One region of the Longispora urticae genome, then DNA from elsewhere that is predicted to be linked to it. Evidence: predicted binding sites of a transcription regulator. Region 1 holds the regulator's gene; the other holds the start of a gene.

Region 1 (14,690 bases):
CGCCGGAGCGTGAACGTCTGCCGCGGGAGTTCTGGTCGAGCACCGCGCGGCGGGAGCGCCGGCACGAAAGGCCCGTTTACGCACGGTAGTGCGCCTCGGGCCTCGGTGCCGTCAAGTGCAAGCATCGCACGCCCGGTGAGCGCGACCACAGTCGCGGATGGCTCTCTGTGCACGCCGCGCCGCCATAAATCAACCATAACGGGTGGAACGTGTGATAACTCCACATCAGAAAACGGTCAAGTAAGGGATCGCGCACAGCGTGCGATTACGTCATCCTGTACCAGGGAGGACACGAGGGAGGCACGGGGATGAATATCCGCGCGGTCGGGGGACTCGTCGCGGTGGCCACTCTGGCAACCGCAGTCGTGATATCTGCCGGCGCATCGAGCATCGATGACACCAGGACCAACTCCACAACCACTCCGTACCTGGCGGCACCGCCACCAGGCCCGATGGTGATCACGGTCGGCCCTACGACGGCCGTGGCCCCGATACCGCCGGCGCCGGTCGAGCAGCCGCCCGTCGCCGTGCCCGTACCCGAGCCGAAGAAGGTGGACCGGGTCAGGCCGCCCGTCAAACCTGTACCCACCCCGGTCACCGCGGTGCCCGCCGGGCCCAAGGTGCCGGAGGGGCTCGTGCCGATCCAGTCGCCGCCGCCCGGCCGGCCGCTGCGGCCCGACCCGCTCGGCCCCGGCTCGCTGTCCCCGATCGGGACCGGCCCGTTGGCGGAGACGCTGGTGGACGGCCTGTACCTGGGCTTCCTGCCCGACGGCACCCCGCTGTGCCCGGAGCGGGCGTACCGGACCGGCATGGTCACGATCCGCATGCTGCCGCCGGTCACGCGGGCGGGCGTGCCGACCCTCCGCCGGGTCGAACCGGTGACGCCCCGCAGGACCGAGGCGGTGACCTCCCGCCGGGTGGTCCCGTCGGAGGCCCACCCGGTCGTGTCGTACCGCTACTGGACGCGCTGACTCACAGCGCGTCCAGCGCCTTGCGGGCGTCGTCGTAGCAGGTCAGCTCGGCGCGGACCGGGGCCACCACATGCTCCTCGGTGACCCGGTCCACGGCGGCGAGCAACGCGGACGTGGCCCGGCGCTCCGTGCGCCGGGCCCCGATCCCGATCAGCGGCCGGGTCACGACCGTCAGCAGCAGGCCGGCGAGCAGCCCGGCCCCCAGCAGCAGGGTCGGCACCGGCACGATGCCCTGCTTCGGCAGCGGCAGGTCGATGCCGAGCGCGCCGAGTCCGAGCCGGACCAGCAGCCAGCCCACCCCGACCAGCGCGCACAGCGCGAACACCCACTGCAACCCGCCCACGAACCGCCACCAGCGGGGGTTACGGGCCGTGATCGCCGTCGAGCCCACGGCCCGGTCCAGCGCGTCGGCCAGGTCGGCCTCGTCGGCGCGGGCCGCCGTCCGCACCGAGGCGGGCCAGGGCTCGGGTAGGCCGACGCTGGCCTGGTCGGCGAGGTCCCGGACGGCCAGGGTCGCCGCCGCGCGCCGGGCCGGGGTCGGCGGCGGCACCGAGGTGCGGGCCACCGGGTCGAGGTGCAGGCGCTTCAGCGGGTCACGGCGGAGTCTGCCCAGCCAGCGGGTCAGGGGCCACCCCGTGGCGGCGACCCCCCTCTTCCGGTACGACGCGCCGGCCGCCTCCGCGACCGCGTCCACCCCGGCCGTGGCGGCGAGGGCGGCGCTGGCCCGGCGGACCAGATCAGAGGTGATCTTCGCCGGGGGCGGGCCGACGAAGGCGCCGAGCCGGCCGGCCATGGTGTCCACGTCGGCGCCGAGCCGGTTGGAGGCCGCGCGCTTGCCCGCGACGGCCTTCTCGATCAGGGCGCGCAGCTCGGACACGCCCGCGCCGGTGGTGGTGGAGACGCCGAGCACCGGTACCCCGCTGAGTCCGTGGGTTTTCAGCAGGCCGGTCAGGTCCTCCAGGCAGGCCCGGGCCCCGTCGGGCGGCAGGGTGTCGACCTTGTTCAGCACGACGACCGTGACCTCGCGGTGCCGGCGGAACTGGCTCAGGTACCGCTCGTGCACCAGGTTGTCCGCGTACTTCTGCGGGTCCAGCACCCAGACCACCAGGTCGACCAGGTCCAGCAGCCGCTCCGCCTCCTCGCGGTGCGCGGCGGCCGTCGAGTCGAAGTCGGGCAGGTCCAGCAGGATCAGCCCGCGCAACGCCGCCTGCTCGTCGGCGTCCAGCACCGTCTCCCGGGCGTGCCAGCTGGGCAGCCGCAACCATTCGAGCAGCTCACCGGAGCCGTTCGGGCCCCACACGCACGCCTGGGTCCGGGCCGTGGTCGGCCGGCGCACCCCGACGTCGGACAGCTCCAGCCCGGCGAGCGCGTTGAACATGCTCGACTTGCCGCTGCCCGTCGCCCCGGCGAGCGCCACCACCGTGTGCTCCCGGGACAGGTCGAGGCGCTGGCCGGCGCGTTCGAGCACCGACCGGACCGGGGCCAGCTCGGCGGCCGGCAGCCGGTCCCCGACCACCTCCACGAACCGGCGCAGGGACTTCAGCCGCGACGGCAGGGCCACGGGGCGCGGGCGGGGCATCTTCACCGGAGCATCCCCCACGCCTTGCGGGCCCGGTCGACCTCGGACGCAAGTTCGCGCAGATCGACGGGTACGGCCAGTGGCGGGTCGAGCAGCAGCGGGGTACGGCGCTCGTCGTAGAGGGCCTCGACCCTGGTCAGCAGGTCCTTGCGGGCCTTCGCGGCGAGCGTGCGGACCGCCTGGTCGCCGAAGATGGCCTCCAGGATCTTCTGGCCCACGACCGTCGTGCCGGCGGCCACCCCGACCTCCGCGCCCGTCGGGATGAAGCTCGTCGCCGTGAACACCGCGATCATGACCAGCAGACCCGTGGCGTTCACCGTGTACGCGGCGACCCGGGCCACCCCGCGCTTGCTCGCGCCCTCCACCCGGACCAGCTCCAGGACGCCCGCCTGCCAGTCCCGGACCAGGCGCTCGGCCTGCGCGGGGGTGACCGGATCGGGCTCGGGCGGATCCGGGACCGCCGCGCGCGCCCGGTCGTCGGCCTCCACCCCGGCCGCGGTGATCACGGCGGCCACCCCGCTGGTCAGCGCCTCGCGGAGCGGCTCCCCGGCCACCTGGCGACCCGTGACGGCGGCGGTGACCCGGTCGCGCCAGCGGCCCAGCCGGGCCTGGAGCGCGCGGAGCAACTCCCCCGTACCGACCAGCTCCTGCCACCGGGCCAGCACCTCGCCCTTGAGTAGCGCCCCGTCGGACAGGTCCCGGCGCACGGTGTCCAGCGCCTCGGCGTACGCGTCGTCGACGGCCCCGTTGACCCGGTCGCGCTCGGCGGCCTGCTCCTCGGACGCGTCGGCGAGCGCGCGCACCCGGTCGGGAACGGACCGCACCGCGCCGTCCAGGGTGCGGCGGACCACCTCGGCCCGGCTGGTCGCGTCGCCGGCCAGCTTCGCGAACCACTCCGACAGCGGCCGGATCGTGGCCTCGGGGAGCAGGCCGTGCGAGTCCAGCGGGGTCTCCGAGATCGTGAACAGCTGCTCCTCGTCGAGGCCGTGCTCGGCGAGCAGCTCCTCGAAGTGCGCGGTCACCTCGGCCTCCGCGCCCGGCGGCACCCGGTCCATCACGAGGGCGAGGGCGACGTCGCGCTCCTTCGCCGCGTGCAGGAACTCCCAGGGCACCGCGTCGGAGTACCGCGCCGCCGTCGTCACGAACAGCCACAGGTCGGCGGCGGCGAACAACTGGCCGGCCAGTTCCCGGTTGGACGCCACCATCGAGTCGATGTCGGGCGCGTCGATGAACGCCAGCCCCGGGGTGAGCCCGGTCGCGGTGACCAGGTGGATGTTGGCGGCCGGGTTGGGCCGCTCGTCCTCGTCCTGGATCGCGCGGAACATCCCGGTGTCCATGCCCGTCGCCCGGGACATCTTCGGCAGGATGTGGAAGCCCCGGAACCACTGGCTGTCGGCGGGGTGGCTCACCAGTACCGGTGAACGGGTCGTCGGGCGCAGCACCCCGGCGGCGCTCACCGGGGCCCGGACCAGGCTGTTGATCAGGGTCGACTTGCCGGCACCGGTCGAGCCGCCGACGACGACCAGGACGGGCGCGTCGAGCCGGGCGAGCCGGGGCAGCAGGTAGTCGTCGAGCTGTTCGGACAGGTCGTGCGCGACGGTCCGCGCCTGGGACGCACCCGGAGTGTCAAGGGGAAAACGGGCACCACGGACCATGCCACGCAGCTCTTTCAGCGTGGCCCCGAGCTTGTCTGCGCCCGTCACAGCCTCATCTTCCGCGTCGGCGTGCCTCGTTCATACCCTGTTTCACCGAAATCACGGTATCCGATCTTGCAAGGTTGCGCGGGTGTGACTCAACTCTGGTTTGACTCTGCGCAATCGTCTGGCAATATTGAGTCCGGTTCACTCAACTCGGGAGGCACATCAACATGGCACGTGCGGTCGGAATCGACCTCGGAACGACGAACTCATGCATGAGCGTTCTGGAGGGCGGCGAGCCCACGGTGATCGCCAACGCTGAAGGGTCGAGGACGACCCCGTCCATCGTGGCGTTCGCGAAGAACGGCGAAGTTCTCGTCGGCGAGGTAGCCAAGCGTCAGGCGGTCACCAACCCGGACCGGACGATCCGCTCGGTCAAGCGGCACGTCGGTACGGACTGGAAGATCGACATCGACGGCAAGCCCTACACCGCCCAGGAGATCTCCGCCCGGGTGCTGATGAAGCTCAAGCGCGACGCCGAGTCGTACCTCGGCGAGCCGGTCACGGACGCGGTCATCACCGTCCCGGCGTACTTCAACGACGCCCAGCGCCAGGCCACCAAGGAGGCCGGTGAGATCGCGGGCTTCAACGTCCTGCGGATCGTCAACGAGCCCACCGCGGCCGCCCTGGCGTACGGCATGGACAAGCACGACGAGATCATCCTCGTCTTCGACCTCGGCGGCGGCACGTTCGACGTGTCCCTCCTCGAGGTGGGCGACGGCGTGGTCGAGGTCAAGTCGACCGCCGGTGACAACCACCTGGGCGGCGACGACTGGGACGAGCGGATCATCGCGCACCTGATCAAGACCTTCCAGGGTCAGCACGGCATCGACCTGGGCAAGGACAAGATGGCCCGCCAGCGGCTCCAGGAAGCGGCCGAGAAGGCCAAGATCGAGCTGTCGGCGACCCCGCAGACCGGGATCAACCTGCCGTACATCACGGCCGGCCCCGACGGCCCGCTGCACCTCGACGTGACCCTGACCCGGGCCGAGTTCCAGCGCATGACGCAGGACCTGCTCGACCGGTGCAAGAAGCCGTTCCAGGACGCGATCAAGGACGCCGGCATCCCGCTGGCGAAGATCGACCACATCATCCTCGTGGGCGGCTCGACCCGGATGCCCGCCGTCACGGAGCTCGTCAAGGAGCTGACCGGCGGCAAGGAGCCCAACAAGGGCGTCAACCCGGACGAGGTCGTCGCCGTCGGCGCCGCTCTCCAGGCCGGCGTGCTCAAGGGCGAGGTCAAGGACGTCCTCCTGCTCGACGTGACCCCGCTGTCGCTGGGCATCGAGACCAAGGGCGGCATCTTCACCAAGCTCATCGAGCGCAACACCACGATCCCGACGAAGCGCTCGGAGATCTTCACGACGGCCGCCGACAACCAGCCGTCCGTGCTGATCCAGGTGTTCCAGGGTGAGCGCGAGATCGCGGCGTACAACAAGGCGCTGGGCACCTTCGAGCTCACCGGCCTGCCCCCGGCGCCGCGCGGCGTCCCGCAGGTCGAGGTCACGTTCGACATCGACGCCAACGGCATCGTGAACGTGCACGCCAAGGACCTGGGCACCGGCAAGGAGCAGAAGATGACGATCTCCGGCGGCTCCGCGCTGCCGAAGGACGACATCGAGCGCATGATGCGCGACGCGCAGGACCACGCCGACCAGGACAAGAAGCTCCGGGACGACGCGGAGACCCGCAACCTGGCCGACTCGCTCGTCTTCCAGACCGAGAAGTTCGTCGCCGAGAACGGCGACAAGATCCCGGAGGACAAGAAGACCGAGATCAACGACGCGCTCGGCGAGCTGAAGGGCGTCCTCGGGGGTACGGACATCGACGCCATCAAGGCCGGTACCGAGAAGCTGTCCAAGGTCTCCCAGGAGGCCGGCTCGGCGATGTACGCGGCGAGCGCGGCGGCTGGCGAGGCCGGCCCGGGCGCGGGCGCTCCGAACGACGCCCCGAACGCCAACCAGCAGGGTGAGGACGTCGTCGACGCCGAGGTCATCGACGACGAGAAGAAGAAGTGATGGCGGGCTCGCCCACCGGCGGGGACCGCCAGGAGGATGAGCCGGTCGTGATCCGCGACAAGCGCAGGATCTCCGCGGACGGCGCCACTCCGGCGCCGGCCGCGGAGGCCCCCGCGGTCGAGATCCTGGAGGAGGACTCCACCCAGGACGCTCTCGACGAGCTCACCAAGGACCTCCAGCGGGTCACCGCCGAGTACGCGAACTACCGCAAGCGCGTCGACCGGGACAAGGGCTTCGTCGCCGAGCAGGCCACGGGTGCGGTGCTCGCCGCCCTGCTGCCGATCCTCGACGACCTCGACCGGGCCCGCGACCACGGCGACCTGGTCGGGCCGTTCGGCACGTTGGCGGAGCAGCTGTCCCAGGCGGTGGCGAAGTTCGGGCTGGTCGGTTTCGGGGAGAAGGGCGATCCGTTCGACCCGAAGCTGCACGAGGCCGTCGCGCACTTCACCTCGCCGGACGTCACCGAAGCGACCTGTGTGGACGTGATGCGCCGGGGCTACCTGCTCGGCGAGAAGCTCCTCCGGCCCGCGATGGTGGCCGTCGGGGAGCCCGCTGCGGCCGACGAGACCGCAGAATAGAACAACGCATGACGGAGGGAGGCGCTCGATGAGTTCGAAGGACTGGCTGGAGAAGGACTTCTACGCAGTACTCGGGGTGTCAAAGAGCGCCTCCGCCGACGAGATCAAGAAGGCCTACCGGACCCTGGCCCGCTCGCTGCACCCGGACCACAACCCGGGCAACGCGGAGGCCGAGGACCGGTTCAAGGCCGTGTCGGAGGCCTATGACGTGCTCTCCGACGACACCAAGCGCAAGGAGTACGACGAGCTGCGCTCCCTGTTCGGCAGCGGGGCTTTCCGGGGCGGCGGTCCCGGGCCGCGCAGCCAGCAGGACTTCGGCAACTACACCGGTGGCGCCGGTGCCGGGGGCGGCTTCGGCGACCTGTTCGGCAACCTGTTCGGCGGCGGTGCCGCCCGGCGGCGGACCGGCCCGGCCCGGGGGCGCGACGTGGAGGCCGAGCTGATGCTCGACTTCGACAGCGCGGCGCTCGGCGCGACCCTGCCGCTGACCCTGCGCTCGCCCGGCACCTGCGACATCTGCCACGGCAGCGGCGCGAAGCCGGGTACCACGCCGCGGACCTGCCCGACGTGTGGCGGCCGGGGCCTGGTGACCCGGGCGGAGGGCGCGTTCAGCATGAGCGAGCCGTGCCGGGACTGTCAGGGTGTCGGTTCGATCGTGGACGACAAGGACAAGTGCACGGAGTGCGGCGGTACGGGCGGCGTAACGAAGGCCCGCACCCTGAACGTCCGGATCCCGGCCGGCGTGGCCGACGGGCAGAAGATCCGGTTGAAGGAACGCGGCGAACCCGGTGAACGGGGCGGCGCGCCCGGCGACCTGTACGTGCTGATCCGGGTCCGCCCGCACGAGGTGTTCGGCCGGATGGGCGACGACCTGCTGCTGACCGTGCCGGTGACCTTCCCGGAGGCGGTGCTGGGCACGGAACTACGGGTGCCGACCCTGGAGGGCGGGGTGACCGTCCGGCTCGCGTCGGGTACGCGGAGCGGCCGCACCCTGCGGGTCCGGGGCAAGGGCATCCGACGCAAGGACGGCTCGGCGGGCGACCTGCTGGTCACCATCGAGGTCGACGTGCCCAAGGACGCCTCCGAGGAGGCGCGTAAGGCACTCGCGGAGTTCGCGGCGGCGACGCCGTCGGCGGACCGGAGCAAGCTGGATGCCGAGGTGCGACGGCGGGAGAGGTCATGAACGCCCACGCGAAAGTCCTGATCATCTCCGTGGCGGCGCGCCTGGCGGGCATGCACCCCCAGACCCTCCGGCAGTACGACCGGCTGGGGCTGGTCGAGGCGGGCCGGGCCCCGGGCGGCGGCCGGCGGTACAGCGCGCGGGACGTGGACGTGCTCCGCGAGATCCAGCGGCTGAGCCAGGAGGAGGGCGTCAACCTCGCCGGCATCAAGCGGATCATCGACCTGGAGAACATGGTCGACGAGTTGCGGCACCGGCTGGCGGCGACCGAGGCCGCGCTGGCGGAGTCGGAGCGGCGCGGGGCGGAGTTCGCGGCGTTGCACCCCGGGTTCGCCCGGCGCGCCGTGGTGCCCAGTCACGAGACGGCCCTGGTGGTCTGGCGGCCGAGGCGCTCGCCCGAATCCAGGTAACTCCCGCCTATCCAGAGTTATACTCATGAGTGCTGGCAATTCGGGCAAATGGGCCCGAAGCCGGTTTCAGGGGGGTAGCACAGATGGGCATCTTTGACGACATCAAGAAGAAGGCCGAGGACGTCCTCGGCGGCACCAAGGACAAGGCCGCCGAAGCTACGGACAACGCCCAGGACCAGGCCGGCGACATGAAGGACAAGGCCGGCGGCGCGATGGGCAACATGGCTGGCAAGGCCGGCGAGATGGTCGACAAGGGCGCCAACATGGCGGACGAAAAGACCGGCGGGAAGTACACCGAGCAGATCAACAAGGGTGCCGACACCGCCAAGGACGCCATCAACAAGATGGGTAACCGCGACAAGTAGTTGTCCGGTGCCTAGAGCACCGGAACCCCACCCAGGAGTGGGGGTTACGCCGACGTCGTATCACTGACCTCGGCGTCGGGCGGGGCCGCTCCAGGCTCCGCCCGCTCTCTGTCTACGTCAGGAGGCGGCGGGGCTTGCGGACCAGGCCGCCCTGGCACCACTCGGCGTAGTCGAACAGCTCGGGGTGGCTGATCAGGGCCTGCGCGTTGGCGGCCCACATCCGCAGCTGCTCGTCGGGTTCGCCGCCCGCCCGGTCGATCATCTTCTTCAGCCGGCGCTTCGGATGTGCCCGGAAGTCGGTGCGGACCGCGTCGGCCGTGTAGATGTACAGGCAGTGCAGGGCGAACCGGCGGGCCGGGCACTGCGCGTCGGCGGCCAGCTCGTAGAGCGTGGGGATCAGGGAGTCCTGCGCGACCAGCAGGTCCCAGTCCGGCGGGAGCCCGGCGAGCGAGACCGAGTCCGGGTGGTACGCCCACTCGCGCATCTCGGCGCCGGTCGGGTCGACCGGGTTCGCGAAGCCGTGGAACGTGGCCTGTTCGTTCACGACTCCCCCTCTTCCCAAAACACCAGTCAGCGGCGACAACTTAGCCGGATCGCGGGGCGCGGGGCTATCCCCCGCGCGGTGACGATGATGATTGTCTGAGGGACAATGGGTGCAGATCAGGGGGTTTCGGGACGCCAACGTTGGTGTCGCGTGCCCGAATCGTTACCGCGCAGCAACTCCAGGCGCGGCTTCGGGCCGTCGGTTCGCCCGGTCTGCGGCTTACGGCTGCCCGCGGCGTACGGCGACGGCCAGGCCATCCTGTGCTCCTGCTCGGCCGCCGCGTGCAGGGTCCAGTGCGGGTCGTACAGGTGCGCGCGGCCGATGGCGCACAGGTCGGCACGGCCCGCGAGCAGGATGGAGTTCACGTCGTCGTACGAGGAGATGGCCCCGACGGCGATCACGGCGGGCCCGGGCACCGAGTTGCGGATCTTGTCGGCGTACGGGGTCTGGTAGGACCTCCCGTATGCCGGGCGCTCCGCCGCGAGGACCTGACCGGTGGACACGTCGATCGCGTCCACCCCGTGCTCGGCGAACGCGGCCGCGATCCGGACCGCCTCGTCGGCGTCGACCCCGCCCGCGTGCCAGTCGGTCGCGGAGATCCGGACCGACATCGGCTTCTCGGCCGGCCAGACCGCGCGGACCGCGTCGAACACCTCCAGCGGGAACTTCAGCCGGTCGGTGCCGTAGGCGTCCGTGCGCAGGTTGGCCAGCGGGGACAGGAACGACGACAGCAGGTAGCCGTGCGCGCAGTGCAGTTCGAGCAGGTCGAAGCCCGCCCGGTCGGCCCGGACGGCGGAGGCCACGAACTCGGCCGTGATCGCTTCCAGGTCCTCGGGGGTCAGTTCGCGCGGGACGGCGCTTCCGGGGCCGTAGGGCAGCGGTGACGGGCCGACCACGGGCCAGTTGCCCTCCGGGAGTGGCTCGTCCATCCCCTCCCACATGAGCTTCGTGGACCCCTTACGTCCGGAGTGCCCGAGCTGGACGCCGATCCTCGCGCCGTTGTCGTGGGCGAACCGCACGATCCGGGCCCAGGCGTCGCCCTGCTCGTCGGTGTACAGCCCGGTGCAGCCCGGGGTGATCCGGCCCGGCTCGGACACGCACACCATCTCGGTCATCACCAGGCCCGCGCCGCCCAGGGCCCGCGCTCCGAGGTGCACCAGGTGGAAGTCGTTGGGCATGCCGTCGACGGCCGAGTACATGTCCATCGGGGAGACGATGATCCGGTTCGGCAGCTCCAGGCCGCGCAGCCGGAAGGGCTCGAACATCGGCGGGGTACCGCTGGCCTGCACCCGGGCCACGAACTCCGGATCGCGCAGCTTCAGGTTGTCGTACGTGATCCGCCGCGACCGGGTGAGCAGGTTGAACGCGAACCGCAGCGGTTCCTGGCCCACGTAGTCGGCGAGGTTCTCGAACCAGTCGAGGCTGGCCCGGGCCGCGCGCTGGGTGGACACGACGACGGGCTTGCGTTCCACCTCGTACGCGGTCAGGGCCAGGTCCAGGTCGGGCTGCTCGGCCAGGCACGCGACCAGGGCCAGCGCGTCCTCCATGGCGAGCTTCGTCCCGGAGCCGATGGAGAAGTGCGCGGTGTGCGCGGCGTCGCCGATCAGCACCACGTTCTCGTGCTGCCAGCGCTCGCAGCTCACCGTCGTGAAGTCGATCCACTTCGAGTTGTTGCTGACCAGCTTGTGCCCGCCGAGCAGGTCGCCGAACAGGGCGCCGATCCGCTCGATCGCGTTCTCGTCGGTGAACCCGGCCCGCTCCCACACGTCGGCCCGCATCTCGATGATCAGCGTCGAGCCGTGGGTGTCGTACGGGTACGCGTGCGCCTGCATCACGCCGAACTCGGTCTCCAGCACGTCGAACGTGAACGCGTCGAACACCTTGTCCGTGCCGAGCCAGATGTAGCGGCAGTCGCCCGTCTCGTACTTCGGCCGGAATTCTGCGGCCAGGGACCTGCGGGTGGCCGAGTGCACGCCGTCGGCCGCCACCACCAGGTCGTACGCGCCATGGTCGCCGGGGAACTCGGTGTTGTGGTGCAGCACGACGCCCAGGTCCCGGCAGCGCTCGACGAGCAGGCTCAGCAGGAGTCGCCGGCTGACCGCCGCGAAACCGTGGCCGCCGGAGGTGATGACCTCGCCCCGGTACCGCACGTCGATGTCGTCCCAGCGGGCGAACGAGCTGGCCAGGGACGCGTAGAACGCCGGGTCGGCGGTCTCGATGCCGCTGAGGGTCTCGTCCGAGAAGACGACGCCGAACCCGAACGTGTCGTCGGGGGCGTTGCGCTCCCAGACGGTGATCTCCCGGGTGGGGTCGAGCTGTTTGGCGAGCGCGGCGAAGTAGAGCCCGCCGGGGCCGCCGCCGATGACCGCTATACGCACGGGCCAAGGTTATGCTGTCTTCGCGACGATCGTCAACGGTGCGACATGTGACGAGGTCGCGCGAGGTGGGCGGCGTTCGGTCGGGTGTGAGGAGAGTAGTCGTGCGGAGAGTGCTGGTCACCGGTGGGAACGGCGGGATCGGGCGCGCGGTCTGCGCCGCCTTCGAGGCCCTGGGCGACACCGTCCTGGCCGCCGACCTGCCCGAACACGATGTTCGGGACGCCGCCGCCGTGGCCGCGCTGATGGCCGACTTCCGACCCAATGTCCTGATCGCGCTGGCGGGGGGCTCGTTGGGGACCCCGCGGGACGAGTACACAGAAGAAGATCTCGATCTGGTTCTCGACGTCAACGTCAAGGGCACCCTCTACTGCGTCCGCGAGGCCGCCCGGCACATGTCCCCGGGCGACGCGATCGTCACGTGCTCCTCGATCGGCGGCCGGCAGCCGTCCCCGGTGACCGGCGCGCCCTACGCCGCCGCCAAGGCCGCGATCGGGGGTCTGACCAGGAAGTTCGCCCGGGACCTCGGCCCGCGCGGCATCCGGGTCAACGCCGTCGCGCCGGGGCTGTTCCTCACCGGCCGGTTGCAGGGCATGTTCGACGGGCTCAGCGACCGGGAGCGCGCCGACGTCCTCGACGCCATCGCGCTCGGCCGGATGCCGGAACTCCGCGAGATCGTCGACCCGATCGTGTTCCTCGCGGGCGACGGGGCCAGCTTCATCACCGGCGTGACCCTCGACGTGAACGGCGGCCGCTACCTCCCGCTGTAGCGCCGCGCCCTCGATGAACTGGGCAAACACCGAAAACCAACGAGCTTCGACGATTACGCCGCGCGTGTGACCCCGACCTGGAGGCACTCGAAGGGTGGTCACCCCACCACCTACGCCGAGCGTGTGACCCCGTCGCCGAGGCACTCAACGGGTGGTCACCAAGCCGCGCGCCGGACATGTGCCCCCGCCCCGCAAGCACGCGCAGGCCTCCGCACCCGAGATAGGCTCGGCCGCCATGACCCTCTTCGACGAGCTCTACGCCAAGGGCCGGGCGGCACTCCTCTCCGGCCAGCCCAAGCGGGAGACCCCGCCGGTCGACGGCGGCCCGGCCTGGGGCCTGACGGTCGCGTTCCGCCCCACCCCGCCCCTCGCGGCCCGGATGGCCGAGGTCGGCGCCGAGGCCCTGGCACTCGCCGGCCTTGGGCACTGGGCCACCGGCAACGCGCACTCCTCACACTTCACGGTGCGCTGCCTGGAGCCGTACCGGACCGGGCTGCCGGCCGGCGACGCCACGGTTCAGCGGGTCGGCGACGCGCTCCGCAAGGCCGCCGTCGGGCTCCGGCCGTTCCGGCTCGCCGTCACCGGGCTGACCCTGACCCCGGGCAGCGTGATGGCCTGCGCGGCGGCCGAGGGCGACACCGCCGAGCTGCTCAAGGACCGGTTCGGGGCGGCGCTCGGCCCGGACGGGTACTACGAGGCCGACTTCCACCGCACCATCTGGTACTCGAACCTCGTGCACTTCGCCGGCCCGGTCGCCGAGCCGGCCCGCCTGGCCGACTGGGTCGGCGAACGACGGCAGCTCCACCTCGGCGACGCGCTGGTCACCGAGGTGGAGCTGCTGCGCTGGGATTATGACGGGTCCCAAATGGTGCCGGTCGTGTTCGAGACGGTGCCGCTCGGGTAAGTGGCTGCTCGATCGACCGGGTTCTCGAGGGGCGCCTGCCGGCTCACGGGGCCGCCCGGCTCACCGGGCCGCCGCCGGGTCAGCTGAGGGACGCCGCCACGATCTTGTCGGCCGTCGGCGTGCGCTCCCCGCCCATGTGGATCGTGTTGATCGAGTACGAGAGCCGGAACGCGCCGTCCTCGGTGACCGCCGTGCCGCTCTGGTAACCCGGCCGGTCACCGGTCTTGCCCCACAGCACCAGCTTGCCGACCTTGAGCTGCATGATGCCCGCGCCGAACACGGCGTCCTGGTTCGGGTTGCCGTACATCTTCACCGGCGGGATGGCCTTCAGCTCGGCCTGCTGCGCCGGGGCGAGCAGCTTGCCGGAGACCAGGGCGACCATGAACGTCTCCAGGTCGGGCGCGGTCGAGATGATCTCAGCGGCGGACCACTGGTAGGTCGGGTTCGCCTCGGTGATGTCGACGTACCGGCCGTCCATCAGCTCGTAGCCCCTGGCGTGCGGGCCGGGGATGCCGGTGCAGACGCCGGGTACGGAGGTGCCGTGCAGGCCGAGCGGGTTGATGATGCCGCGCTTGACGGCGTCCGCGTACGGCCGGCCGGTCACCTTCTCGATCAGCATGCCGGCGACGAGGTGCCCGCTGTTGTCGTACTTCTGGAACTCGCCCGGCGTGAACAGCAGCGGCTTCGTCCGGTCGATCAGCGACTCCGGCGCCCAGGTGTCGAACCGGTGCGCGAGGAACCAGGCCGGGTCCTTGTGGTCGATGTCCAGGCCGCGCAGGCCGCTGGTGTAGTTCAGCACGTTGCGGACCTTGATCGGCGCGTAGCTGTCGGGCAGGTACCCGGGCAGGTAGTGCTGCACGGTCTCGTCGAGGTCGATCTTCCCCTTGGCGGCGAGCTGGAGCACCGCCACCGTGGTGAACGTCTTCGTCATGCTGCCGATCCGGTACCGGCTGTCCTCGCGGATGCCCCGGCCGGTGCCGAGGTCCGACACCCCGTTGGCGCCCCGGAAGCACCCGCCGGCGCCGGTGAACCGGACCAGCGCGCCGGTCGCCTCCCCGTCGAGGACCGAGATGGCCTGCTTCAGGGCGGCGGTGTTCCTGGACGGTGCGCACTGCGAGGGGGTGGCCATCGCGGGGGTCGCGAGGCCCAGGACGGCCATGGACGCGGCGGCGAAGGCGACTGCTGTGCGGCGGAGAGTCATGTGGATCATCCTGGGCGCGTTCGGCGCCGCACACCTCAGGGATTGACCCGCCCTGGACCCTGATTCGCCCATCGGGGGTTTCCCTGGGGCAATATGAG
Region 2 (14,690 bases), on a different contig from region 1:
AGACGGCGTCCACGAGCCGGTCGACGGGCACGACCCGGTTGGCCTCCAGCGCCAGCATGGCCAGGATGATCTGCGGACGGCGGCCGCCGAGTGGCACCGGCTCGCCCCCGACCAGGACTTCCAGCGGTCCCAGGACGCGAACCTGCACGTGCTTCCCCCCGCTCCCCCGAACTTCACGGACCTGGGGGTACGAAACACCCACCACCATGATCCATAACGCGTAGCCTAACCAACCGGCGCTAGGCCGCATAGCCCCCAGTTAAGTTTGTTCAAAGAACCGCTGGTGGGACCCTGAACGGCTCCCCGGACAGCCCGACCTCGCCGCTCCCGTCGACGGCGCGCACCGCCTCGCGGAGCGCCTCCACCACCCGGAGCACCTCGGGCTCCCGGCTGCGGGTGGTCGTGACGAACACATCGAGGGTCAACAGGTGGTCCGCCCCGGCGTCGTCGCGGTGGTACAGCGGCACCCAGCGGAACTTGTCCGCGTTCAGCCCGGCGAACTCCCGCCCGCGCTTGTAGGCGAGCGCCACGTCGGACGGCACCACCACGACCCTGCTCGGCCGGCCCGGCCGGTGGTGCTCGTTGCGGATCCGCATCACGCTCGTGGCGCTCTCGTACGTCTCGCTCAGCACCCGCACCCTCGGCCCCGGATCCGCGATGCCCCACCGCCGGATGCTCTCCTCCAGTAGCCGGCGGGACCGCATGTCCCGGGGCGGGGCGAGCATCTGGTGCTCGTTGACCAGCTCGGTGACCGTCATCGCGTCCCCGTCGTAGTCCGCCGGGACCATCGCCTCCAGCTGCGCGGTGTACAGCCGGACCGACGCGCAGACCGGGTCGCGGACGTCCGGGCCGATGATCCACGCGTACCGCCGTTCGCGGAGCCGGCTCAGCGCGTTCTCGTGGAAGCCCGCGTCGCCCCGGCTCGCCTGGTCGAGGTAGACCACCCGCACCCCGGGGCCGCCCCGCTCGAGCAGCAGGTCCTCGGCCCGGGCCACGAAGCCCGTGTGGTGCGGCAGGCAGGCCAGGGTGCGCGGGCCGCCGGTCGCGGACTCCCCACCCCGCATCACCTGGTACTCCGCGAGCACGCTCCGGGCCGAGTCCAGGAACCGCTGGCCGGGCCCGGTCGGGTACAGCCGCCGCTTCGGGCCCTCCCGGGTCAGCAGGCGCTCGCCGTACCACTCCTCGATCTTGGCCACGGTGCGGCTGATCGTCTGGCGCTGCACGGGCCGGCCGGTCTCCCGGCGCAGCTCGTCCGCGGCCTTCATGAATCCCTGGTGCTCGGCGACGGCGATGAACTGCCGGCACTCCCACTCGTCGGGTGCGCTGTCGTCACGGGTGCCCACGGACGCAGCGTAGGCGCGGGGATCCGGTCACCAACAGTGGTCGTCCAGAAGGCGACAAGATTCGCGTCCCCACTGGACCTTGGACTATAGGTGTGTGATTTAGGTCACCGAGAGCAAAAATCCTCACGCTGCGTGAGGACGAGTGTCCACTGTGCGCGCTGCCGAACGACAGGTTGACTGACCGTGAACGCCCGCTACGCCGAGCGCATCGTCAAGGCACCTAACAGTTCCCCAGGGACGGGGGGCGCACATATCCGAAACGACGCGGAGCTGTTACACAGAATCCCCCGGCGGAACCGGGAGTGGTCGGGTCCGATGCAGACGGACCCGACCACGGAAAGACCACGGAGCCCAACGGAGGAGCCCCGATGTCCCACCACAAACCTACGCCGCCCACCGAGTGGCACCTAGCCCTGCCCGTGAGATTCGGCATGGACAAGGGTTCCGGAAGGGTCAGCCTCGCGGTGAACCGGTCGAGCCTGCACGCCCTGATGTACTTCGCCGCCCTCGCGCACGCGGCGTTCGGCTACCTCCCCGAGCACCACCCCGGGGCCGGCCCCGCCACCGTGACCGCCGTCTACGGCGGCTGCGCGGTCCTCGCCCTGGCCTCGGCGACCGTGGTCAACCGGCTGACGGCGGGCGACCGGCGGTCCCGGAACGCCGACAGGCGCGACACCCAGGGGCCGGACGACCAGGGGTCCCCCGGCTGGCGGGAGCCGGGCACGGCGCGGGAACTCCCCGCCTGGCGGGAGCCCGGCGCGGCGCGGGAGGCCCCCGCCTGGCGGGAGCCCGGCCCCGACCGGGCGGCACTCCGACCCCCGGCCGGCCCCGCCGCGACAGCGGCCTTCCCCGACCTTCCCCCGAACCCCGACCCCAGCCCCGAGGGCGCCGTCGCGCTCGCCGTCCGGCTGATGACCGAGGCCGAGGACGTCGCCCGGCACGCCGACCCGGCCGGCCTGCGCTACCTCGCGCACCGGGCCGGCAAACTGTCCGGCAACCTGGACTACGCGGCCCGGGCCGGAACTTCTTAGCCGGCTCCTACGATTCTCTTAGACACCGCACGGCTCGTGCGGCGATGCTGGGAGCGGGGGTGGGCCGGTGCGGATTCTGGTGGTCGACGACGACGCGGCGGTCCGCGACTCGTTGTCACGCAGCCTGCGCTTCGAGGGGTACGAGGTCACCACCGCCGAGGACGGCAGCCGCGCCCTGGAGCTGGTCCGGGGCGGCGAACCCGACGCGGTGGTGCTCGACGTGATGATGCCCCGCCTGGACGGCCTGGAGACGTGCCGGACCCTGCGCGCCGAGGGCCTGCTGCTCCCCGTGCTGATGCTCACCGCCCGGCACAGCGTCGGCGACCGGGTCGCCGGGCTCGACGCCGGGGCCGACGACTACCTGGTCAAGCCGTTCGCGCTCCAGGAACTGCTGGCCCGGCTCCGGGCGCTGCTCCGCCGCACCCTGCACGTCGGGGCCGTGCCGGACACCGGCGAGGGCGAGCTGCGGTTCGCGGGGCTGACCCTGGACCCGGCCACCCGGGAGGTGCGCCGGGCGGGCCGGCTGGTCCGGCTGACCCGGACGGAGTTCTCGATCCTGGAGGCGTTCCTGCGCCACCCCCGCCAGGTGCTGACCCGCCAGGCCCTGTTCGAGCAGGTCTGGGGGTACGACTTCGGCGAGTCCTCCAACAGCCTGCACGTCTACCTGGGTTACCTGCGCCGCAAACTCGAGTCCGAGGGCGAGCCCCGCCTGCTGCACACGGTCCGCGGCGTCGGGTACGTGCTCCGGGAGCAGCCGCTGTGAACCGGTGGCGCCGCCTCACCCTGCGGTCCCGGCTGTCCCTGCTGGCCGCCGCGGCGGTGGCCGTGGCCGTCGTCGGGGTCAGCGTGCTGTCCTGGCTCGTGGTCCGCACCGAGCTGTACCGGCAGCTCGACGGCCAGCTGGAGACCGACGCGCGCACCATCGCCGCCCAGCCCGAACGGTGGCGCGACACCGTCCAGCCGCCGAGGATCCCGGACAGCGACGACGACGAACACCGGCCCGGCCGCGGACCCCGGCAGTTCCACCAGCAGGACTTCGGCCCGCGCTGGCAGCTCCTCGACCCCGCCGGCGTCCCGTACGGCGCGGGGACCGGGGTCGGGGTGCGGCCCGTGCTGCCGGTGACCGAGGGCGCCCGGCGGGTCGCGGTGGCCGGCCTGCCCCAGCACCGCGAGAGGGTCGGCATCGGCTGGGACAGCTACCGGATGCTCACCGTCCGGCTGCCCGGCGGCGGGGCGGTCCAGGTGGCCCAGGCGACCGAACCGGTGAACCGCACCCTCGGCCAGCTGGGCGCGCTGCTCGCCGTCGGCAGCCTCGCGGGGGTTGCCGGTGCCGGGTTGCTCGGCCGCAGCGTGGCCCGCGCCGGGCTGGCCCCCGTCGAGCGGCTGACCCGCGCCGTGGAGCACGTGGCGGTCACCAAGGACCTCCAGGCCGCGATCCCCGTCGACGGCGAGGACGAGGTGGCCCGCCTCGCCCGGTCGTTCAACGCGATGCTCGGCGCGCTGGACGCGTCCCGGACCGCCCAACGGATGCTCGTCGAGGACGCCGGGCACGAGCTGCGCACCCCGCTGACCAGCCTGCGTACCAATATCGAACTGCTGGTCCGCGCCGAGGCCACCCCGGGCCGCACCCTGTCGGCCGACGACCGGTCCCGGCTGCTGCGCGACCTGGAGGTGCAGGTCGTCGAGCTGACCCAGCTGACCAACGAACTGGTGGAGCTGGCACGGGAGGACCCGGGACCCGTACCCGTCGAGGCGGTGGATCTCTCCGAGGTCGTGGCCGCCGCCGTCGAACGGGTCCGGGCCCGGGGCACGGGGGTCGTCTTCGCCACCCGCCTGGAGCCGGTGACCGTCGCCGGGCGGCCGGCCGCGCTGGAGCGCATGGTGCTGAACCTCCTGGACAACGCGGCGAAGTGGAGCCCGCCGGGGGCCACTGTGGACGTCCGGCTCGCGGGGGCGGCCGGAACGGCGACCCTGACCGTCGCGGACGCCGGGCCCGGGATCGACCGGGAGGACCTGCCCCGGGTGTTCGAACGGTTCTACCGGGCCCTGGCGGCGCGGTCGATGCCCGGCTCCGGCCTGGGTTTGGCGATCGTCGCGCAGACCGTCGAGCAGCACGGCGGGACGGTCGCGGCAGGGCGGGCGGCCACGGGCGGGGCGCTGCTGACCGTGACCCTGCCGACGGCCGCACCCGGCGGCCCGGACTCATCGGATTTTCTTAGAGAGCCCGGCGGCCACCCTTAGGGAACGCCGTCAGGGTGGGAACATGACCACAGAGCCCGAGAACCAGCCCACCACGCAGCTGCCCGCCGCGGCGGCCGAGCCCGCACCGGTGGCCGAGTCCCCCGCTCCGCCGGCGCCCCCGGCGCCCCCGGTCGCGCCGGCACCCGCCGCTCCCCGCCGCCGGCCCTCCGGCAAGGTGATCGGCGCCCTGATCGGCGCGTTCCTGCTCGGCGCGTGCCTGTGCGGGGCGGCCGGCCTGGCCGTCGGCGCGGCGGTCGGCCACCACGGCGGACCCGACCGCCCCGGCGTCAGCCGGTTCGACGACGACCGCCGGGACTCGCACCGGGAGGAGCGGCGCGACGAGCGGCGCGGCCACGTCCAGCCCGGTCGGCCCGGCGACGGGCCGGCCTTCCCGGCCCCCAACCGTCCGGCGTCGCCCGCCCCGTCACCGACGTCCTGACGGGCGAGCGGGGGCCGGCCCACCCGGGCTGGTCCCCGCACGTCGCCCGGGATCAGGTCGCCCGCTCCCGCGACCAGCGCCGACCGCGCCCATCCGGAGCCGGCGACGCCTCGGCAGTCGCCACGCCTCGGCAGTCGCCACGCCTCGGGAGTCAGAGCCGGGCCAGGCGGTCCAGGAACTCCCGCTGGGCGGCGACGATCCGGGTCCGGGCGTCGGCCACCCCGAACCACGCGACCCGGTCGAGCTCCGGGAACTCCCGCAGGGTCCCGGACCCCTTCGGCCACTCCATCGTGAACGTCCCCGGCACCACGTCCGCCGGGTCCAGGTCCGCCTCGACGGCCCACACGGTCACGATCTTGCCGTTGGCCTGCCGGACCTCGCCCAGCGCGACGAGGTCCCCCTCGGGGACGGGCAGCCCCAGCTCCTCGCGGAACTCGCGCCGGGCGGCGTCGACCGCCTCCTCCTCCGGGGTGTACTCCCCCTTCGGCACCGACCACGCGCCCTCGTCCTTGCGGGCCCAGAACGGGCCGCCCATGTGCCCGAGCAGGACCTCGACGTCGTCGCCGGCCCGCCGGTACACCAGAATTCCCGCGCTTCGCCTGTCAGCCACGCCCTGATTGTGCCGGCCCTGCGGGCGGGGTGGCGTCTGACCCCTGAGACGCCACCCCCGGCCGGGCGAGGTCGCCGCGCTCATCGCAGCCCCTCAACCACGACGGCGTCCGGGCGACCTCAGGGTTGTGCTGCAACACAACCATTACTTATTTTATCCAACTAATTCATCTTGTAAACACCCAATTCAGTCATTGCCGGAAGTCGACACTCTCCAGCACCCGGCGCGGATACCCGTCCCGGGCCAGCCCGAGCATCGCCCCGGCCAGCTCCTCCGTCGTCGTCACGTACCTCGGCGCGACCGCGCGGAGCAGCCAGAACAGCGGCCTCGCGACCACGTACGCCAGCCGGTACCACCGGGTCTTCGAGCGCTCGCCGTGCACCGGCTGGATGGCGGCCGGCCGGACCGCGTACCCGTTCGGGAACAGGTCGAGGACCGCGTTCTCCGTGCGGCCCTTCACCCGGGCCCACATCGACCGGCCGCGCTCCGTGGAGTCGGTGCCCGCGCCGGAGACGTAGACGAACGTCAGGTCGGGGTTCAGCCGGGCCAGCGGGCGGGCGGCGGCCATCGTCAGGTCGTAGGTGACCCGGGTGTACTCCGCCTCGTTCAGCCCCGCCGACGTGACGCCCAGGCAGAAGAAGCACGCGTCGTACCCGGCGAGCTGGTCCGCCACCCCCGACAGGTCCGTCAGGTCCGGCTGGAGGAGCTCACGGAGCTTGGGATCGTGCCGGCCGGTCGGGGTGCGCCCCACGACCAGCACGGACTCCACGTCGTCGGCGAGCAGGCACGCGCGGAGCACGCCCTGGCCGACCATGCCGGTGGCGCCGAACAGAATGATCTTCACCGTCAACAAGTACCAGACAAGGTCCTCGATTCCCGCCCGGCGGGCCGGTGGGGGCTGCCAGCATCGAGGCATGACCTCGATCCTGATCGACGCGGGCGGGGTGGCCCTCGACGCCGACCTCTCCGTGCCGGCCTATCCCTCGGGCGTCGTGCTGTTCGCGCACGGTGCCGGCAGCTCCCGGCACAGCCCGCGCAACACTGTGGTCGCGGAGCGGCTGCACCGGGCCGGGTTCGCGACCCTGCTGGTCGACCTGCTCACCCCGGTCGACAGCCTGTCCGAGGAGGCCCGGTACGACATCCCCCGGCTCGCCGGCCGGGTCGCCGCCCTGGTGCGCTCCGTCGGGGAACGGCCGGAGCTGGCCGGCCTGCCGGTGGGGCTGTTCGGGGCGAGCAGCGGCGCGGCGGCGGCCCTGATCGCGGCCGGCGAACGACCCGGGGACGTCGCGGCCGTCGTGTGCCGGGGCGGTCGGCCCGACCTGGCCGCCGGGCTGCTCGGCCGGGTCTGGGCGCCGACCCTGCTGATCGTCGGCGCGCTGGACACCGAGGTACTGGAGCTCAACCGCCGCGCCGCCGGGGAACTGGGCGGAAAGAGCGAGGTCGCCGTCATCGCCCGCGCCGGGCACCTGTTCGAGGAGCCGGGCACCCTGGCGGAGGCGGCGGACTGGGCGGCGGCCTGGTTCGTGGAGCACCTGCCGGACGGCCGGAAGTAGCCCGGGCCGCGCGGCCACCGGGGCCCGACACGTCGGGGCGGACCGCGCCCACCGGGGCGGAAATCCTCCGTGGCGGCCGTCACACCGGGAACACCGGAGGCCCCCGTGAACTTGAGCCGAAGAGACTCATGTTTACGTGATTACAGAGGTGACCTCATGGCTACACTTCCCGTCCTCCCCCTGGCCGAGTCCGTCCTGCTCCCCGGCATGGTCATCCCCGTCACCCTGGACGCCGCGACCCAGGCCGCCGTCGACGCGGCGCGCACGGCCGGCGACGACACCCTGCTGGCGGTCCCCCGCCTCGACGGCGAGTACGGGCCGGTGGGCACCGTCGCCGTCATCGAGAAGGTCGGCCGGCTGTCCAGCGGCGAACCGGCCGCCGTGATCCGGGGCCTGGCCCGGGGGAAGATCGGCTCCGGGGTGCCCGGGCCGGGGGCCGCCCTGTGGGTCGAGGTCACCCGGTTCGAGGAGCCGCCGGTGACCGACCGGGTCCGCGAGCTGGCCACGGAGTACCGCAAAGTGGTCGTCGCCCTGCTCCAGCGGCGCAGCGCCTGGCAGGTGATCGACGCGGTCGAGCGGATGACCGAGCCCGCCGAACTGGCCGACTCCGCCGGCTACGCGCCCTGGCTGTCCCTCGAACAGCGCGCCGAGCTCCTCGCCGCCCTCGACGTGGCCGAGCGGCTGGAGAAGCTGACCGTCTGGGTCCGCGACCACCTGGCCGAGCTGGACGTGTCCGAGAAGATCAGCGAGGACGTGCGCGAGAGCGTCGAGAAGACCCAGCGCGAGTTCCTGCTCCGCCAGCAGCTCGCCGCCATCCGCAAGGAACTCGGCGAGGACGAGCCCGAGGGCAGCGCCGACTACCGCTCCCGGGTCGAGGCCGCCGACCTGCCCGACAAGGTCCGCGAGGCGGCGATCCGCGAGGTCGACAAGCTCGAACGCGCCAGCGACCAGTCCCCGGAGTCCGGCTGGATCCGGACCTGGCTCGACACGGTGCTGGAGATGCCGTGGACGGTCCGCACCGAGGACAACACCGACCTGCGCACCGCGCGCGAGGTGCTCGACGCCGACCACGCCGGGCTCGACGACGTCAAGGACCGCATCCTGGAGTACCTGGCGGTCCGCAACCGGCGCGCCGCCCGCGGCCTCCAGGTGGTCGGCGGCCGGGGCTCCGGCGCGGTGCTCGCCCTGGTCGGGCCGCCCGGAGTCGGCAAGACCAGCCTCGGCGAGTCCGTGGCCCGGGCCCTGGACCGCAAGTTCGTCCGGGTGTCCCTCGGCGGGGTGCGCGACGAGGCCGAGATCCGGGGCCACCGGCGCACGTACGTGGGGGCGCTGCCGGGGCGGATCGTCCGGGCCATCCGCGAGGCCGGCTCGATGAACCCCGTCGTGCTCCTCGACGAGGTGGACAAGCTGTCGGCCGGATACGCCGGGGACCCGGCCGCCGCGCTGCTGGAGGTCCTCGACCCCGCGCAGAACCACACGTTCCGCGACCACTACCTCGAAGTGGACCTCGACCTGTCCGACGTGCTGTTCCTGGCCACGGCGAACGTCGCCGACACGGTGCCGGGGCCGCTGCTGGACCGGATGGAGGTCGTCACGCTCGACGGGTACACGGAGGCGGAGAAGGTCGCCATCGCGCGCGGGCACCTGTGGCCCCGGCAGCTCGACCGGGCCGGCCTGACGGCGGACGACGTGACCGTGACCGACGAGGTGCTGGGGCTGGTGGCGTCGGAGTACACCCGGGAGGCCGGGGTGCGGCAGTTGGAACGGGCGCTGGGGCGGGTGCTGCGGAAGGTGGCGGTCGAGCTGTCGACCGGGCCGGGCGCCGGTCCGGCCGCCGGGGGCACGGCGCCGGAGGGGGCCGGGGAGTCCCGGGTCGCGCCGTTCGGGTTCGCAGCCGGAGTGGCCGATGACCCCGCGCCGTCGCCGGACGCCGTCGTGCCCGCATCCCCGACCGTGGACGTGACGCTCGCGAACCTGAAGGACTACCTGGGCCGGCCGAGGTTCACCCCGGAGTCCGCCGAACGCACGGCGGTCCCCGGCGTGGCCACCGGTCTCGCGGTCACCGGCGCGGGCGGCGACGTGCTGTTCATCGAGGCCACCGCCCTGGCCGACGGCGAGCCGGGGCTGACCCTGACCGGCCAGCTCGGCGACGTGATGAAGGAGTCCGCGCAGATCGCGCTGTCCTACCTGCGCTCGCACGGCCCCGAGCTGGGCGTCGACCCGGCGGCCCTGCACCGGCGGCTGCACCTGCACGTGCCGGCGGGCGCGGTCCCGAAGGACGGCCCCAGCGCCGGCATCACGATGGTCACGGCGCTCGCGTCCCTGGCCACCGGCCGGCCGGTCCGCCCGGAGATCGGGATGACCGGCGAGGTGACCCTCAACGGCCGGGTACTCCCCATCGGCGGCGTGAAGCAGAAGCTGCTCGCCGCGCACCGGGCGGGCCTGACCGAGGTGATCGTGCCGGCCCGCAACGAGCCGGACCTGGACGACCTGCCGGCGGCCGTCCGCGACCAGCTGACGATCCACGTGGTGGCGGACGTCGCCGACGTGGTGCGGTTGGCGCTGCGGCCGGCGGAGGCCGCCACCCTGGCGCACGCGGCCTGACCCCGACGTCGCCGGGCACCGCGGGACAGGGTGCCCGGACGGCGCGGGTGCCGGGGACCGCGGGACAGGACGCACGGGTGCCGGGGACGGCCGGGCGTGCTCCGGATCGGCACGGCGGAGGGACCACCGAGGGCGACAACCTTGCCGGGTTGTCGCCCTTCGGCGTGCCGCTGAGGGCCGCCGCCCGCGACGGGGGGCGCGAGCGGCGGCACAACTTCCGGATACCCGCGAAGGCTGATCCGTAACCGGTACCTTTGCCGGCACCCTTCGAGAGCGGAGTACCCGATGGAGTTCGTTCTGCCCGCCCCGACCGGACCGCACCCGGTCGGCGTGACCGACGCGCACCTCACCGACGCCGCCCGGCCGGACCCGTGGCTGCCGGAGCTGGCCCGGGAGCTGATGGTGAGCGTCTGGTACCCGGCCGGCGACGTCACCGGCCGGCCCCGGGCCCCGTGGCTGCCGGGCGGGGCGGCGGGATTGTTCGACACCCTCGTGGCGGCCGGGGGCTTCCCGGCGGGCGTCGTGGACTGGACCTCCCCCACCGCCGGTCACCGGGATGCCCCGGCCGCCGGAAACGGCCCGGTCGTACTGTTCTCCCCCGGGCTCGGGATGGCCCGCGGCACCACCACCGCGCTCGTCTCCGACCTGGCCAGCCACGGCTACACGGTCGTCACCGTCGACCATCCCGGGGAGGGGTCGCCGGTCGCCTTCCCCGACGGCCGGGTGCGCGCCGACGGGGCCGTCACCGAGGAGATGGTCGCCGACCCGGCCGGGATGGCCGGGTACATCGGGCGCGCCCTGGACGCCCGGGTCGCGGACCTGTCGTTCGTCCTGGACAGCCTGCCGGCGCTGACCGGCGGGGGAACAGCGGTCGGGGTGTTCGGGCACTCGTTGGGCGGGACCGCCGCGTGCGAGGCGATGGCGCTGGACGCCCGGTTCGCCGCCGGGGCCGACCTGGACGGCCCGCTGGGCGCGTCGCCCGGCAACCCGATGCCCGCCGCCAACGTCGCCCGGCACGGCCACGACCGCCCGTTCCTGCTGCTCGGCGCGGCGCTGTCCCGTCCGGACGGCGCGGGCGGCCACCGGGCCCGCAGCCACGCCCCGGGCGGCGACCCGGGCTGGGCGGACTTCTGGGCCCGGCACCGCGGCTGGAAGCGGGACCTGACCCTGTCCGGGGGGACCCACCACGGCTTCACCGACTTCCCGACGATCTACCGGGCGGCCGAGGGGTCCCCGGGGCTGCCCGGGCCGCTCTTCGACCGGGTGGTCGGCACGGTCGGTCACGGTCGGGCGGTGGCCGCCCAGCGCGCGTGTCTGCGGGCGTTCTTCGACGGGTTCCTGTCGGGCGGTCCGGGCTGGCCGCTCGACGAACCGGGCTGGCCGGAACTGACCCGGGTGCCGTGAATCGCGACAGGGCGGAGAGCCGTGCCACGGAACCCCTTCGACGGGTACGCGGCTCCTAGAGTGGTACCCGTGACGTGGACGATCCGGCCCGGCGGCCCCGGGGACGTACCCACCGTGCTGGCCCTGCTCGATCGCGCCGCCGAGTGGCTGGTCGAGCAGGGCCGGCCCGGCCAGTGGGGCACCGGGCGGCAGTCGACGAGTGCCCGGCGGCTCCGCCAGGCGGAGTCCTGGGGCCGCGACGGCGGGCTGTACCTGGCCGAACTCGACGGGACTCCCGTCGGCGCGCTCGTCCTCGGCGACGTGCCGGACACCCTGCCCCCGGCGACGGTCCCCGAGGTGTACGTGCTGTTCCTCCTCGCCAGCCGCGCGCACGCCGGTCTCGGGATCGGCGCGCGCCTGCTGGACCACGCGGCCGACGTGGCCCGCGCGCGGGGCGTGACCCGGGTCCGGCTGGACTGCTACGGCGGCGACGACCGGGCCCTGGTGTCCTACTACGAACGGCAGGGCTTCACGCACGCGGAGGCGGTGGAGTTCACGTTGCCGTCCGGGGCGGTCTGGCCGGGTCAGGTGATGGTCCGGGACCTCTGAGCGCCCCGGGGCCGGCCCGCCCCACGCGGGTGACCGCCGCCCGCCGCTGACCGCCGCCCTCAGCCGGCCCGGTGTTCCTTCCAGCGGGCCACGACCTCGTCCTCGTCGAGGGTGTTCACCACGATCGACGGCCCCTCCACCGCGCCCCGGCGCACCTCGAGGATGCGCGCGTTGAGGTCGGCGACGATGCCGCGGACGGCCCGTTCCGAGTACTCCTTGGCGACCGTGTCGAGGATGTCCTCGGCCTCCTTGCGCAGGGCCAGCGCGGGCGGCCCGACGAAGCTGAGCTTCTCGCGGCGCATGTACTCCCGGACCCACCAGTTCTCGTCGTACGTGGTGCCCAGGTTGGGGATGGGCTTGCCGGCACCGGGCAGGTTCGCGAACTCGCCGCGCTCCTCGGCCTCACGGATCTGCTTGTCCACGCGCAGCTCGTGCCTGTCCATGGGTGTCACCGCCTCGTTCGGGTACCCCCGAGTGTATTCGATCTTCGCGGGCCCGCAGGGAGCGGCGACCGTCGGCCACGGGGGGCGGACCCCCTCCGCGGGGGCCTGACGGAACCCCGACATCCGGGAGGTATTCGTCCCCTTGACGATAACCATCCCGACGCCTTATCGTCAACGTGACGATATTATTCGGCGACTCCCCCAAGAGGTCGGAGGCGAGAGCGATGGGCTGGTGGGTGCTCGGAACCGTGGTCGTGGCGCTGGTCGCGATCGGCGTCGGCTGGCATCACCGCCGCCGCGCCAGGGCCGCGCGGGTGCTGGCCCGGGTGCGCGCGATCCTCGACGCCGAACTCCGGCGGTCCCCCTCGACGTTCCGGGCCGCCGGGCGCGACGTCCTCGACGCGGTGGTCCGGATCGACCGGGCGGCGTCCGGGGTGCACCGGGCCGTCGTCCGCCTCACCACCCGGCCGCACGAGTCCGTCACCGACCGGGCCCTGGTCGCCGAGAGCATGCGCCTGCTCCTGGAGGTCGACGAGCCGCGCACCGTGCTCTACGCGCACACGGGCGACCGCGCGGACGCGGTGACCGCCGCCGTGGTCCTGGCCGCCGCCCGGCCACCGCTCGGCGAACCCGACCCGGCGGGAAGCCTGCGCCCTCCCCCGCCCCTGTCGGAGCACCCCCGGCTGGCGGGGCTGGCCACCGGGATGTACCGGACCGCCCGCGTCCGCTGCCGTGCCCTGCACCGGCTCCTGATCGCCGCGCGCTCCCTGCCGCGCTCCAAACTGTCCCCTTCGGAGATCCGGGCGCTGGCCGAGGCGCTGCGGTCGGCGACCTCCCAGGTGTCGGACGCCGGGCTGCGCGTCGTGAACGGCCGGCCGCTGGCCGCGGTGCGCCTCCTGATCGAGGTGGACCTGCCCGCCACCGACAGTCCCGGCCTCGGCACCGCCCACCTGCGCACCCTGGCCGACCTCGGCTCGGCCCACCGGGTCAGGGTCATCGACTGGGCTCTCGCCTCCGTCACCGACCTGTACCGGCGACAGCTCGACGGCCCGCGCCAGCCCTGAGAGGAGTGCACCCGATGTCGACGACCGCCCCCCTGCTGATCTGCGAGTACGAGCACCTGAAGGAGGAACAGCGCCTGCGGATCGCCACCCGCGACAACCTCGTGTCCGCCGCGGTCGCCGCGATGGTCGCGGTCGGGGGCGCCGTCCTGGAGGTCCGTTCCCTGGCGCTCCTGCTCCTGTGGCCGCCCCTCGCCCTGGTCCTGGGCATCAACTTCGTCGCCCACGACCAGAAGGTGTCGGCCATCCGGGCCCACATCACGCTGGTGATCGCCCCCCAGCTGACCCGGCTGCTCGACGGCGAGGTGCTCACCTGGGAGACCGTGCACCGGACCGACCGCCGGGCCCGGACCCGCAAGGTCGGTCAGCTCGCGGCGAACCTGCTCGTGTTCTGCCTGCCCGGACTGCTCGCCCCGCTCGCCTACGCGGTGCTGGACGGCGGCGCGGGACCCCTGGTCGCCCTGGCCCTCGCCGAACTCGCGGGCGTGGCCGTCCTCGTCGGGCACATCGTCAACGGCTCGGAGGTCGACGAGGTCGGTGATCGGACATGAGTGAATACCCCGCGCCGGGGGGAGAATGGGGCATGGCCACAGCGAGCGTCGGCATCGTCACGGCACTCCCCGTCGAGTACGCCGCGATGCGTCTCCTGGTCGAGGACCTGCTGCCCCGCAGGATCGACAACGACCGCAACCACTACCAGACGGGTACGCTGCCGAGCTCCGACCCCGGCCGCCCGCACCGGGTGGTCGTCACCGTGCTCCCCGAGGACGGCACCCGCAACGCGGCGGCGATCTGCGCGGACCTGCTGCGCAGCTTCCCCAGTGTGCGGTGCGTGGTGATGGCCGGGATCGCCGGCGGGGTGCCCGCGCCCGGCGCGCCGGCCCGGCACGTCCGCCTGGGTGACGTCATCTCGGCGACCGAGGGCGTCGTCGACTTCGACCACGTCCGTACCGTCAACGGCACCGACCACCTCCGCCGCGCGGTCAGCGGCCTGTCCACCGACCTGCTGCGCGCCGACCGGGAACTGCAGGCCGCCGAGCTCGGCGGCACCCGCCCGTGGGAGCCGTGGCTGGCCGGCGGCACCCTGCCCGCCCGGTTCGCCCGCCCACCGGCCGACACCGACGTCCTGCTGCACGCCGGCCGGGTGGTACCGCACCCCGACGACGGCGCGTACGGCCGCACCCCGGGCCTGCCCCGCGTGCACCGGGGCGCCATCGGCAGCGCCGACCGCCTACTGCGCGACGTCGTCCGCCGCGACGCGCTCGCCGCCCGGCACGGCATCCGCGCCGTGGAGATGGAATCCTCCGGCATCGCCGTCGGCGCCGCCCTGCGCTCCGCCCAGTGGTACGCCGTCCGCGGCATCGCCGACTACT

What was found. The regulator HspR, encoded in region 1, represses chaperone genes until heat shock. The targets are predictions, from matches to a motif close to TTGAGTNNNNNNNACTCAA.
Region 2: lon (endopeptidase La) is a predicted target of HspR. The motif match lies at 7,329-7,347, and genes of this name have one in related genera.

What each region holds. Positions count from the first base shown of each region.
Region 1 is NZ_JAQZSH010000002.1:291,827-306,516, forward strand. It holds gene PT931_RS01495 (hypothetical protein) at 453-971, shown strand; gene PT931_RS01500 (GTPase) at 973-2,550, opposite strand; gene PT931_RS01505 (dynamin family protein) at 2,553-4,253, opposite strand; gene dnaK (molecular chaperone DnaK) at 4,418-6,265, shown strand; gene grpE (nucleotide exchange factor GrpE) at 6,265-6,843, shown strand; gene dnaJ (molecular chaperone DnaJ) at 6,872-8,026, shown strand; gene PT931_RS01525 (heat shock protein transcriptional repressor HspR) at 8,023-8,433, shown strand; gene PT931_RS01530 (antitoxin) at 8,517-8,798, shown strand; gene PT931_RS01535 (hypothetical protein) at 8,911-9,282, opposite strand; gene PT931_RS01540 (bifunctional salicylyl-CoA 5-hydroxylase/oxidoreductase) at 9,459-11,720, opposite strand; gene PT931_RS01545 (SDR family NAD(P)-dependent oxidoreductase) at 11,822-12,487, shown strand; gene PT931_RS01550 (hypothetical protein) at 12,723-13,391, shown strand; gene PT931_RS01555 (serine hydrolase domain-containing protein) at 13,471-14,592, opposite strand.
Region 2 is NZ_JAQZSH010000031.1:41,606-56,295, reverse strand. It holds gene PT931_RS21455 (BTAD domain-containing putative transcriptional regulator) at 1-148, opposite strand, end outside; gene PT931_RS21450 (LysR family transcriptional regulator) at 270-1,343, opposite strand; gene PT931_RS21445 (hypothetical protein) at 1,775-2,374, shown strand; gene PT931_RS21440 (response regulator transcription factor) at 2,442-3,137, shown strand; gene PT931_RS21435 (HAMP domain-containing sensor histidine kinase) at 3,134-4,615, shown strand; gene PT931_RS21430 (hypothetical protein) at 4,638-5,054, shown strand; gene PT931_RS21425 (NUDIX domain-containing protein) at 5,206-5,664, opposite strand; gene PT931_RS21420 (NAD-dependent epimerase/dehydratase family protein) at 5,855-6,508, opposite strand; gene PT931_RS21415 (dienelactone hydrolase family protein) at 6,579-7,217, shown strand; gene lon (endopeptidase La) at 7,374-9,821, shown strand; gene PT931_RS21405 (alpha/beta hydrolase family protein) at 10,107-11,225, shown strand; gene PT931_RS21400 (GNAT family N-acetyltransferase) at 11,295-11,813, shown strand; gene PT931_RS21395 (DnaJ family domain-containing protein) at 11,873-12,256, opposite strand; gene PT931_RS21390 (hypothetical protein) at 12,433-13,320, shown strand; gene PT931_RS21385 (hypothetical protein) at 13,335-13,868, shown strand; gene PT931_RS21380 (phosphorylase family protein) at 13,901-14,690, shown strand, end outside.